DNA from 3 places in the Paeniglutamicibacter sp. NPDC091659 genome. Region 1 is predicted to be linked to each of the others. Evidence: riboswitches for the same ligand, from Rfam matches in the RefSeq annotation. Region 1 holds a riboswitch; each other region holds the start of a gene.
What was found. Region 1 has a riboswitch for thiamine pyrophosphate ahead of ACIQLF_RS15285 (ECF transporter S component). Riboswitches for the same ligand answer to the same signal wherever they lie in the genome.
Positions count from the first base shown of each region.

Region 2: it holds a riboswitch for thiamine pyrophosphate, as region 1 does, so the genes downstream of both, thiM (hydroxyethylthiazole kinase) here and ACIQLF_RS15285 (ECF transporter S component) in region 1, are expected to answer to the same signal.
Region 3: it holds a riboswitch for thiamine pyrophosphate, as region 1 does, so the genes downstream of both, thiC (phosphomethylpyrimidine synthase ThiC) here and ACIQLF_RS15285 (ECF transporter S component) in region 1, are expected to answer to the same signal.

Region 1 covers NZ_JBIVTO010000008.1:108,533-112,650, reverse strand. The annotation lists gene ACIQLF_RS15290 (ATP-binding cassette domain-containing protein) at 1-1,236, opposite strand, end outside; gene ACIQLF_RS15285 (ECF transporter S component) at 1,252-1,887, opposite strand; TPP riboswitch at 1,940-2,062, opposite strand; gene ACIQLF_RS15280 (DUF4235 domain-containing protein) at 2,134-2,394, shown strand; gene ACIQLF_RS15275 (hypothetical protein) at 2,642-3,172, opposite strand; gene mnhG (monovalent cation/H(+) antiporter subunit G) at 3,481-3,888, opposite strand; gene ACIQLF_RS15265 (monovalent cation/H+ antiporter complex subunit F) at 3,888-4,118, opposite strand, start outside.
Region 2 covers NZ_JBIVTO010000001.1:31,179-35,296, forward strand. The annotation lists gene pgm (phosphoglucomutase (alpha-D-glucose-1,6-bisphosphate-dependent)) at 1-290, shown strand, start outside; gene ACIQLF_RS00170 (aldehyde dehydrogenase family protein) at 385-1,848, opposite strand; TPP riboswitch at 1,970-2,071, shown strand; gene thiM (hydroxyethylthiazole kinase) at 2,063-2,881, shown strand; gene thiE (thiamine phosphate synthase) at 2,881-3,552, shown strand; gene thiD (bifunctional hydroxymethylpyrimidine kinase/phosphomethylpyrimidine kinase) at 3,549-4,118, shown strand, end outside.
Region 3 covers NZ_JBIVTO010000002.1:519,046-523,163, reverse strand. The annotation lists gene ACIQLF_RS07460 (ankyrin repeat domain-containing protein) at 1-170, opposite strand, end outside; gene thiC (phosphomethylpyrimidine synthase ThiC) at 272-2,074, opposite strand; TPP riboswitch at 2,069-2,176, opposite strand; gene rplS (50S ribosomal protein L19) at 2,574-2,933, shown strand; gene lepB (signal peptidase I) at 3,077-3,679, shown strand; gene ACIQLF_RS07440 (S1 family peptidase) at 3,895-4,118, shown strand, end outside.

The DNA.
Region 1 (4,118 bases):
GATGGACTCCGCGTCGAAGAGCGGTTCCCGGGTTCCGGGTTTCACGGCATGGCTTGGGCCGAAGGCCAGTTCCTCGCGGACCGTGGCGGCCACGAACTGGTGTTCCGGCTCTTGGAAGACCGAACCGATGCGGCCGACCAGCTCGGTTGCACGCCAGTTGTAGGGGCGCGCCTCGGTGCCGTCGGCGAGGTCCATGGTGGCCAGCAGGCTGCCCGAGACCTGGGGCAGGAGTCCGCCCAGGGTCAGCGCAAACGTCGACTTGCCGGCGCCGTTGGCCCCGCGGATGCACCAGGCGTTGCCGCCGGTGATGCGGAGGTCCAGGTTGCCGGCGGCAATCGATCCGCCCTTTTTCCGGGCGACCGACAGGTCCTTGGCCTCCAGCAGGACGGTGGCGTCCGCCGGGGCCGATTCGATGGCCCCGATCGTTGGCGAGCACCCGGGTACCCAGACGCCGGCCGCGATGAGTTCATCGCGCACCGGGCCCGGCGCAAAGAGCGTCTCCGGGCTCCCGTCATGCGCGACTCCCCCACCGGGTTCCAGCACGATGACCCTGTCCATGTGCGGCGCCCAGGCATCGAGGCGGTGTTCGACGATCAGCAGCGTTGCCCCGGTGGAATCCAACGCCCTGATGACAGCATCGCGGACTTCAAGGACACCTTCCGGGTCAAGGTTCGCCGTGGGTTCGTCGAGCAGCACCAGGCCAGGTCCCATGGCGAGGATTCCGGCGAGGGCCAGCCGTTGTTTTTGCCCGCCCGAAAGCGCGCTGGTCGGATGGTCCAGCGGAACGTCCAGGCCAACCGCGTCGAGTGCCTCGACAATCCGTCGCTGGATCTCTGCGGGCGGCACCGACAGGTTCTCGGCGCCGAAGGCCACGTCGTCCCCGACCCGGGCCTGGACCACCTGGGTTTCAGGATCCTGCTGCATGAGACCCACCAACCCGCGGCCCTCGGACGCCGGTCGGCCATCGAGCAGGAGTTCCCCGGAGGAATATGCCTCGTCGTCTTCGTGTAGGACCCCGGCCAGGGCATAGAGGAGCGTGGATTTGCCGGCACCGGAGGCGCCTGCCAACAGCACGCGCTGCCCCGCGGGAATCTCCAGGTCAAGTCCCCACAGTGCCGGGTTGCTCCGGTCTGCGTGACGCCACCCCCAGTCCTTGGCGGTGACCGACACGGCCGCACCGTGCATGTCCGGCGTCGGGGTGCCGGAGCCGTGTTGAAGCGTTGAAGGGGTGTTCATGGCTTCGGGCCCTTCCTAGCCGAACGTTGGTTCGGTTGCCGCCTTGCGGCTGGACAACGCGCCCAGTGCACCGGTCTTGGCCAAGGCACGGGTGGCGTAGAAGGACAGCAGGCCCGCAATGACCAGGCCGGAGATGGTCATGAAGGCAACGTAGGTCAGCTGCATGGCCATGGTGTATTCGGGGAACCAGCGGAAGATGAAGGCGTCGTTGATGCCGCCAAACAGGCCCGTTGCGGCGCCGGCGAGCAGTGCCACGGGCAGGTTCCAGCGGCGGTAGCGGAACGCGGCGAAGACGGCTTCGGCGCCCAGACCCTGGACGAGTCCGGAAGCCAAAACCGTCAAGCCGAACTCGGAACCCAGCAGCGCGCTCACCATGGCGGCGACAAGTTCGCAGAAGAGGGCTGCTCCGGGCTTGCGGATGATCAGCGCGCCCAGGACCGCGGGGAACAGCCACATGCCAGCAACCAGTGCGGAGGATGGCGGGAATGCCAAGAACAGGAAATCCAGGACGTGGTGGGTGTTGTTCCATGCCCAGAAGATGACGCCCGAGGACACCGCGATGACCGCGGCAATGACGATGTCGACGACACGCCACGAACTGGTCCTGGGTGCTGCGTTGCTTTGGCCGTTACGGCCTTCGATGGTGCTCATGATGATGATCCTCCTTGGATACAAGGAGGGGAGGGAATGCGTTTTTCGGCGCACCCCTGAGAACTCGACTTCCTTCGCCGGTACTAGCCGGGGCAGGTTCGAGGGTCTGCGGCTTTCCGCACTCTCAGCGCTTTTGCATCGGCCTAGACCGCGCAGCGCTCCCCTGTCGTGATTGTTTCAGTCCTGTCATGCTACCGCAGGCTATGCTGGAGCAGGTACCGTTGCCGCAACATATTGGGAGCACCCGTGAACAGCTTGATGAAACTACTTGGCCCGGCCATCACCATCGCCGCAGGATTCGTTGGCGGAAAGATCGTCGACAAGCTGTGGGTTGGATTTACGGGCCAGCAGCCGCCGAAGCACGGAAACAAGGAAGCCCAAGCGGAAGCCACAATGCGCCAGGCCATCGGGTTTGCCCTGCTTTCGGCAGTCACCGCGGCGCTGATCCAGGTGCTCACCGACCGTGGCACCCAGAAGGCGATTGCCAAGTTCACCAAGAACTCGTAACTTACTGACTTCCAGGACCCGAAGAACTTTCTTCGGGTCCTTTGTCTTGCGCCGAAGAGCAACGTCGCGGATGCCACGGATCGGGCCCGCCGGATCCGATCCGTCGTCGGGATGCGTATAGTCCACCAAACGGGATCGGCAGTCACACCCCACGTGACGCTACGGAGGACACCCTATTTTTGGGTGTCCTCCGTAGCATCAGCTGCAGGGTCCGGCGCTACCCGCCATCCCGGCTCTGCTTTTCCGCTTAGGACAGCTCGGCGCAGAGGTCCCGTTGTGTTCCGGAAGCACTGAGCAATGTAGTACGACCGTCATCGAGGTCAAAGGTGAAGACGATGCGTCCCGTGTACTGGATTGCCGACGGCGCTTCTACCCCCGGGACGTTTGACGCGTCCGGAGGGGGAAACAGGATCAGGCCGGTGCTTCCCCTCGACGTGATGGTCACGACGTTGTCAGCGTCGGGGGCCGACGTATGCTCGGACGTTCCGTTGGTTTCGAAGGACACGGATTTCCCGGTGTCGGCGTTCGTGTAGGTCAGCAGGTAGCCCTTGCCCGAGATGATCTGGCTGCCGTTTGCGAACGACTTGATGCGCGCCTTGGCGCCGGTCCCGGCAACCCCCAGCGCAAAATCACAGGCAGCCCCGGCGGGGACCACCACGCCAGGCGGAAAGTCCGGCCGGGGCGGCGGAGGTGCTGCGACAGCTGCCGACGATACGGCGAGCAGCGCGGAGGTAAGCAGGGCAGCAGGTGCAAATCGACGAACGGTGGTGCGGTTCATGGGTCTCTCCGTTGTTCGGGGGCCGTTGCAAAAACCTGGCATCCAAGCCCATGGAATCCTTGGGTTCCGAGGCCTTGGCATGCACCAAAGCCAATCCCAGGTACTACTCCTTTACAAGAGAGATCTGTACTCGCTTTTCTTCTTTTCCGCTGTGCTGGATCCATCGAATGCGCCCTGCAACCACTGAACGCCACGTCATCGACGGGTATAACCGAGTCTTGGCATGGAGCCTCGTTGCCTCGCCGCCAATGGCGCTCTCGGCCGACTGTTCTTGATTGTGACCGGTTGCCAAGACCCGCTGCGGGCACCTAGTCGATGAAGTCGGTGCGGTCCGCGGGCGGGTTTTCGCCGTGCTCCCGGCCTTCGCGTTTGCCGGCAGCCTCGACCACCGTGGCCAGCTCGTCGGTGACCAGGGTGTCACGCTTGAGGTGTCGGGTGCGGTAGCCGGCCCGGCCGACCATGTGCGCCGAGACAGGTGCGGTGAGCAGCTGGACGATCCAGGCCAACAGCAGCACCGGGGCCACGGCCCAGCTGCGCAGCTCCAGACCCAGCGCGGAAAGCAGCAGGAACAGGCCCAGGACCTGGGGCTTGGTCGCCGCGTGCATGCGTGAGAGCAGGTCCGGGAAGCGAAGCATGCCGATGCCCGCGGCCAGGGACATAAGGCAGCCCAGGATCATGAAGACGCCGGCAACAATGTCGATGATCGTGTCGTCCATCAGGCGTTCCTTCGATCCGTGACATAGCGGGAAACCGTGACCGATCCGATGAACCCGACCAGGCAGGCCAGAACCACGAAGACCAGGTTGTTGGTGTGCTTGTTCACCGTCATTTCGAGGGACAGCGCCGCCGAAACGATCAGCAGCAGCACGTCGGTGGCGATGACCCTCTCGAGGATCGATGGTCCCCTGACCAGTCGGATGATGGCAAGGAAGGCGGATACCGAAAG
Region 2 (4,118 bases), on a different contig from region 1:
ACGCCCCGGCCACCCGCGAGCAGAAGGCAAAGCTCGGCAGCCTGTCGGCAACCGACGTCACGGCCGACGAGCTTGCCGGCGAACCCATCACGGCGCGGCTGACCGAGGCCCCGGGCAACGGGGCGAAGATCGGCGGCCTGAAGGTCACCACCGAAAACGCCTGGTTCGCGGCGCGCCCGTCGGGCACCGAGGACGTCTACAAGATCTACGCGGAGTCCTTCCTCGGCGACGAACACTTGGCCCGGGTGCAGGCCGAGGCCAAGACGATCGTTGATTCGGTGCTCGGCTAGAAACCGCTAAACGGCCGGCGGGAATCGACATGGATTCCCGCCGGCCGCCGGTTTTTTGGTGCGCCTGTTTTTGGTTGGGCTGCTTCTGGTTGGGCTAGAGCAGCCTGTCGATGATCTTGCTCTTCGCCCAGGTGTACGGCGGGTAGATCGCCTTGAGCGTGTCGACCACCGCGGTCTTGACCATGACCGGGCGCATCTGCGAGAGCCGCTCGAAGCCGTGGCGGCCGTGGTAGGAACCCATGCCGGAGGCCCCGACCCCGCCGAAGGGAAGCGACGGCACCGCAAGGTGCAGGTTCGGGGCGTTGTGCACGATCGCCCCGGCACGCACCTGGTCGCCGAAGGACGACTGCAGGCGCGGGTTCTCGCTGAACAGGTAGGCGGCCAGCGGGTTGGGGCGCGAGTTGATGAAGCGCACCGCAGCGTCGAAGCTCTCGACCTTCATGATCGGCAGGATCGGCCCGAAGATTTCCTCCTGCATGAGCGGGGAATCCGGATCGACGTTGATCATCACCGTGGGTTCGATCTTCAGCGTCGCCTCGTCGTATCCGCCGCCGATCACCACTTCCCCCTGCTCCAGGTAGGAGACGAGCCTGTTGAAGTGCGCCCGGTTGACGATCCGCCCGTAGTCGCGGCTCTCCAACGGGGACTTTCCGTAGAACCCGGTGATGGCCTTGGCCAGCTGCTTTTCCAGGGTCTCGGCCGCATTCCCGACGGCCAGCACGTAGTCGGGCGCCACGCAGGTCTGGCCCGCGTTCATGAACTTGCCGTAGGCCAGGCGACGGGCGACGGCCGCGTGGGATCCGTCCATCACCACGGCCGGGGACTTGCCGCCCAGTTCAAGGGTGACGGGCGTCAGGTGTTCGGCCGCGGCACGGGCCACGATCCGCCCGACCTTTTCCCCGCCGGTGTAGAAGATGTGGTCGAACTGCTGCTCCAGAAGGACCTTGCTGGTGCCGGCGCCGCCCTGGACCACCGCGTAGGCACGCTGGTCCAGGAACTGCGGGATCAGCTTCCCCAGCGCGATCGACGTGGCGGGGGCCAGCTCCGAGGGCTTGAGCACCGCCACGTTGCCCGCGGCGATGGCGGCAACCAGCGGGGCCAGCATGAGCTGCAGCGGGTAGTTCCAGGCGCCGATGATGAGCACCACGCCGAGCGGCTGCGGCTCGATCTTGGCCGCCGCGGGGTGCAGCGCCAGCGGGATCTTCACCGCCTTGGATTCCATCCACTCCGAAAGGTGCAGCTGGGCGTGGTCGATCTCGGCGCGCACCATGTCGATTTCGGTCAGCTTCGCCTCGACCGCGCCCTTGCCCAGGTCGTCGGCCAGCGCATCGATGAAGTCCTGCTGGTGCGCATCCAGCATGCGTTCCAGGGCCTTGAGCTGCGATGCCCTGAAGCGCCTCGGGTGCGCCAGGCGCGTGGCCACCACGTCGTGCATGGCGTCGACGATCTCGACGATCCTTGCCGGATTCTCCGCGACGACACGGGGTAGCTCAAGCTCGTTCGACGCCGCGCTCTCCAGGGGAGCCACGGGTTCGGAAGTGTAAGGAAAAATGCCCATACCCAGAGCCTACGGCGCGGCCGCCTGCTCCGACAGCCTGCCGCGCCCGGCGGGCCTGACCCGAAACGCCGGCGGAGGAAATGTAGTTGCACCGAGGGCCCGACCGTGGGGTAGGCTCGCGCTTAGTGACACGGGGTGTTGGCGCGCATGCGCACCAACTGAGATAAGACCCGTCGCACCTGATCTAGTTCGTACTAGCGGAGGGATGTTGCTAATGGAATCCATTGCGCCTTCATTTGTTGTAAGCCCCGGCGAGCTGGCCGACTGCGTGTCGGCCCTGCGCGCCTCCACCCCCCTGATCCAGTGCATCACCAACACTGTGGTCACCAATTTCACGGCCAATGTGCTGCTGGCCGCCGGCGCCTCGCCGGCCATGGCCGACCTGCCCGGGGAGGCCGGCGACTTTGCCGCGATCGCCTCCGGAACCCTCGTCAATCTGGGAACCCCCTACGCCGAACAGCGCGCCGGAGCCCTTGAGGCCGTCGCCGCCGCCAACGCCGCGGGCACGCCGTGGGTGCTGGACCCGGTGGCCGTGGGGGCCCTGCGGGTCCGCACCGAGCTGGCCTTCGAGCTGCGCGGGCTGAACCCGACCGTCATCCGCGGCAACGCCTCCGAAATCATGGTGCTGGCGGAGTCCGGCACCGGCGGCCGCGGGGTCGAGTCGACGGACTCGGTGGAATCCGCAGCCTCCCACGCCCGCTCCCTGGCCCTGCGCACCGGAGCCGTGGTCGCGGTTTCCGGTCCACGGGACCTGGTGACCGACGGCGCCCGGACCGTGCTGGTGCACGGCGGCAGCAGCCTGCTGACGCGCGTGACCGGTGGCGGCTGCGCCCTCGGTGCCATCTGTGCCGCATTCGTTGCCGTCCACGACGACGCGCTGGTCGCGACGGTCGCGGCGCACGCGTTCTACTCGGCAGCCGCCGAGCGCGCGGAACTGCTCAGCAACGGGCCCGGCTCCTTCGCGGTGAACTTCCTCGATGCGTTGGCCCTGGTCGGCCCGCAGGAACTGATGGAAAAGGCGGTGCTTTCCTGATGCGGGATCTCAGCGTTTACCTGGTTGCCGATTCGGCCTCGACCGCCGGCCGGCCGCTGGACGAAATCATTGCCGCGGCTGTCGCCGGCGGCGTCAAGACGGTCCAGCTGCGTTGCAAGGACATGCCTGCGGCCGAATTCCTGGAGGTGGTCCGCAAGTCCTCCGTGCACACAGAGGGACGGGCCGACCTGCTGGTCAACGACCGCGTCGACGTGTACCTGGCCGCCCGAGCTTCGGGTGCCAGCGTGCAGGGCGTACACATCGGCCAGTCCGACATCCCCGCCGAACTGGTCCGTGCGCTGATCGGCCCCGATGCGGTGCTGGGCCTGAGCGCCTCAAAGGACGCGCAAATCGCCGCAGCCAGCGAGCTCAACGCCCGCTTCCCCGGAACCATCGACTACCTGGGCGTCGGGGCGGTCCACGCGACCCCCACCAAGAAGGACCATCCCGAACCACTCGGCCATGCGGGCCTGGCCCGCGCGGTCGGCCAAAGCACGCTGCCGTGCGTGGCCATCGGCGGCCTCGGATTGGTCGACATCGACGGCATCGTCGACGGCGGGGCCGCCGGCATGGCCGTGGTCCGCGCCATCTGCTCGGCGGAGGACCCGCAGGCGGCCAGCGCCGAACTGCTCACAACGTGGGAAGCCGCCTGGGCAGGGGCATCCCGATGAGCGAAGACCTCACGCAAGACATCAAGAACATCCTGTCCATTGCCGGTTCCGACCCCTCCGGCGGCGCCGGCATCCAGGCCGACCTGAAGTCGATTGGCGCCTGCGGCGGCTACGGGATGGCCGTCATCAGCGCGCTCACCGCCCAAAACACGCACGGGGTGCGGGCCGTCCATGTGCCGCCGGCGCAATTCCTGGGCGAACAGCTGCTTGCCGTGTCCGACGACGTGGCCATCGACGCCATCAAGATCGGCATGCTGGCAAACGTCGGGATCATCGACACGCTCACCGACTGGCTGGCCGCAACGCGCCTGTCTGCCCCGGTTCCGGTGGTCCTTGACCCTGTCATGATCGCCACCAGCGGCGACAGGCTGCTCGACGCCGACGCCGAGGACGCCCTGCGCCGGCTCATGGAACACGCCGACGTGCTGACCCCGAACATCCCCGAGCTGGCCGTCATCGCCCGCGCGGAGGTCGCAACGACCTGGGAAGAGGTCATTTCCCAGGCTCGGCAGGTCGCCGCGACCTATTCGGTGCTGGTGCTGGCCAAAGGCGGCCACCTGGCCGGG
Region 3 (4,118 bases), on a different contig from region 1:
GCCGGGCCCAGCGCCGCGGCATTTTCGTTGGCGGTTTCGGGTGCGGCCCCGCGCGTGGGTGCCGGGGTTTCCGGAGCCCCGGTCTCCGGGGTGCTGCAGGCGCTCACCGCCAACAGCGCAGCAAGCAACGAACCAGTGGTCAGGACGCGAACCGGGCGTGGAAGGGGCATGGGCCCCATACTAGTTTCGGACCGCCGACGTGGTCGAGGCCCGGGACGTCCCGTGCCCCCGCGCCGGCCTGCTGCGGGGGAACACGGGACGGAATCCCGGTCTAGACCTTGGCCGGGACTTCCAGTTCGGGCAGATAGACCTTGCCCCCGGAGGCCAGGAACTCCCGGCTCTTGGCCCGCATCCCGTCGTACATCTGGGCGATGGCGGCCTGCGACTCGGCCGACCCGTACTCGTCCCTGATGTCCTGGCTGATGCGCATCGAGCAGAACTTCGGGCCGCACATGGAGCAGAAGTGCGCGGTCTTGGCCGGCTCGGCGGGCAGCGTCTCGTCGTGGAAGGACTCGGCGGTGACCGGGTCCAGCGACAGGGCGAACTGGTCGCGCCAGCGGAACTCGAAGCGCGCCTTGGACAGGGCGTCGTCCCGCGCGGAGGCACCCGGGTGCCCCTTGGCCAGGTCCGCGGCGTGGGCGGCGATCTTGTAGGTGATCACCCCGGTCTTCACGTCGTCCTTGTTCGGCAGGCCCAAGTGCTCCTTGGGCGTCACGTAGCAGAGCATGGCCGTGCCGTAGCGGGCGATCTCCGTGGCGCCGATCGCGCTGGTGATGTGGTCGTAGCCCGGTGCGATGTCGGTGACCAGCGGGCCGAGCGTGTAGAAGGGCGCGCCCTTGCACAGCTCCTGCTGGCGTTCGACGTTCTCCCGCACCAGGTGGAACGGGATGTGCCCGGGGCCCTCGACCATGACCTGCACGTCGTATTCCCAGGCCCTGGCCGTCAGCTCCGCGAGGGTGTCCAGCTCCGCGAACTGGGCCGCGTCGTTGGCGTCGGCGATCGATCCGGGGCGCAGCCCGTCGCCGAGCGAGAACGCGACGTCGTACTGGGCGAAGATCTCGCACAGCTCGTCGAAGTGCGTGTAGAGGAAGTTCTCCTGGTGGTGGGCCAGGCACCAGCCGGCCATGATGGCACCGCCGCGCGAGACGATGCCGGTGACCCGGTTGGCCGTCAGCGGCACGTAGCGCAACAGCACGCCCGCGTGGATGGTCATGTAGTCGACGCCCTGCTCGCACTGCTCGATCACCGTGTCGCGGAAGATCTCCCAGGTCAGTGCGTTGGCCTCGCCGTTGACCTTTTCCAGAGCCTGGTAGATCGGCACGGTGCCGATGGGAACCGGGGCGTTGCGGATCAGCCATTCGCGGGTGGTGTGGATGTCGTCGCCGGTGGACAGGTCCATCACGGTGTCGGCGCCCCACCGGGTGGCCCACTGCAGCTTGTCGACCTCCTCGGCAATGGAACTTGTCACCGCGGAGTTGCCGATGTTGGCGTTGATCTTCACCAGGAACGCCTTGCCGATGACCATTGGCTCGGACTCGGGGTGGTTGATGTTGTTCGGGATGATCGCCCGGCCGGCCGCGACCTCGCTGCGCACCAGCTCCACGTCACAGTTCTCGCGCAGGGCGACGAAGCGCATTTCCGGGGTGGTGATGCCCCGGCGGGCGTAGTGCATCTGGGTCACCCGTTTCCCGGGATCCGCGCGCCGGGGTTCCGGCTTGGCTCCCTTCCACTCGGCCGAGGCGGCCCCCCGGCGCATCGCCGACTTGCCGTCGTCGAGCAGGTTGCGTTCGCGGCCCGCGTACGTCTCGGTGTCCGAGCGGTCCGCGATCCACGGCGCGCGGAACGGCGGCAGCCCCACGACCGGGTCGCTGCCCGGACCCGCGGTGCGGTACACCCGCAGCGGGGCGTTGGGCTGGCCGCCGGGGGAGGGTTCCAGCGCGATCTCGGTCACCGGGACCCGGATCCCGGAATCGGCATCCTCGAGGTAGGCCAGCGAGTGGGACCTCAGGGATTGGGTTTCGGTTGCCTCGGGGGCGTCTTGGGCAGGGTTGATCGTTGTTTCGATGGTGCTCAAGGAGTACTCACTTCCTTCGCCGGCATTACCCGGACAGGTTCAACGGTCGCAAGCTGCGTCAGCTCGATCTCAGCCCCTGCAAGGGCTCCCGTGTGGTCGTAAGTGAAGCTACAGCACATTCCGCCGAAGGGTCAAATGTAACGTCGGACACGCGTGGCGCCGCCTCGACACCGAGCCGTGGGTGCCGCCGATCGCCCGGCGACGGCGGAACGCGGGTCGGGTGTGCCGAAGAATCGCGACCGCGGGAGCAGCTCCCGGGGTGCCGGACTTCGCCGCATGGCCGGGAGTATGGCAAAATGGATTCTTGGGTCTACTGGGTTCTGCTCCTGCCGCAGGGGGAACGAGTCAACAGTTGATCCGCCGAGGATCCGCAAACGGGTCCCGGTACCAAGCTTCGGAACACCAAATCTTTCTGCCGTCGCGCTTTTGTGCGTCGGGGAAAATAAGTGTCCCGTGTCTAAGGTAGGTGACCTGCGGCGTCTGCCTAGGAGATGCATTCATGCATATTCTCGACTCTGTCGATGCAGCCTCGCTGCGCACCGATGTCCCGGCTTTCCGCCCGGGTGACACCGTCAAGGTTCACGTAAACATCATCGAAGGCAAGAACTCCCGTGTCCAGGTCTTCCAGGGCTTCGTCCTTGGTCGCCAGGGTGACGGCGTTCGCGAAACCTTCACCGTTCGCAAGGTCTCCTTCGGCGTCGGCGTAGAGCGTACCTTCCCGGTACACTCCCCGGTCCTCGAAAAGATCGAACTGGTTTCCCGCGGCGACGTTCGCCGTGCGAAGCTGTTCTACATGCGCGATCGCCACGGCAAGGCTGCGAAGATCCGCGAAAAGCGCGACTTCCGCACCGCCAAGTAGTAAGAAAAGCGAGAACCTTCGTTTCCGCCTTCGCGCGGTCACGGGGATCCATCGTGGATCAACCTACAGAATCGGAAAGTTTTTCCGCTTCAGCAAAGCGCCGGTCCCGTTCGCGGGGCTGGCGCTTTGCCGTTGGCGCCCTCATGGCCGCGGCAGTGATCACCTTGGTGATCCGTGCAACGATCATTGATTTCTACTACATCGGTTCCGCCTCCATGGAATCGACGTTGAACCCCGGTGACGGGCTCTTGGTGAACCGCCTTGCCTACAAGTCAGAGCCCATCAAGCGCGGCGACATCATCATTTTTGACGGCCGTGGCTCCTTCCTGCCCTATCAAAGTCCCAATGCCGTGGATTCCCTTGCCTGGGCACTTCGCCTTGCCGGCAACGACTCGGTGTACGTCAAGCGTGTCATCGGCGTGGCAGGGGACACCGTCGCCTGCTGCGGGCCGGACGGCAAGCTCAGCGTCAACGGCCATCCGCTGGATGAGCCCTACCTCTATGCCGGCGACAAGCCCAGCGAGCAGGAGTTCACCGCCAAGGTTCCGCACGGCCGCATTTGGGTCATGGGCGACCACCGCTCGGTCTCCGAGGACTCCCGGGCGTTGCTCGGTGCGCCCGGCGGCGGCATGATTTCTGTCGACAGGGTCCTAGGGCAGGCCCGTGAGGTCATTTGGCCGCTCGACCGCAAGCGTCCCGTGGGCGACGGAACCACGGAGCCAGACACCGCATCGGCGCCCGAGTAGCAGCCAGGCCCCTCGGATTCCCCGCCACACATGAGCGGTTGCGGGGCTCCCAAGGTGTCGCCGCAATAGTGGCGCCGGGACTTCGTTCCCGCATGGCCTCGGGTTAGAGTGACACCCTGCGGTCAAACGTTGCTCGTTTTGTGCCCGGTCCGGATGTCCCCAACGCATCCGAGAATGCAACATGCCGGACACCACCTCGATGGGGAGAACACCACATGCACGAATCGTCACTGACCTTCCTAAGGCGTGCCGGTGTTGCCGCCGCCACCGCGGCCTTCGTGATGGGCAGCAGTCTCGTGGCCGGACCCCCGCCGGCAACCGCCGGGCAGACGTCGAATCCCGGCGTCACGACGCTAACCGCCATCACCGCGGCCGCATCTGATGTTCGGGATGAGGATTTGCCCCAAGGGCTTGCCGAGGCGGTGAAGCGCGACCTGGG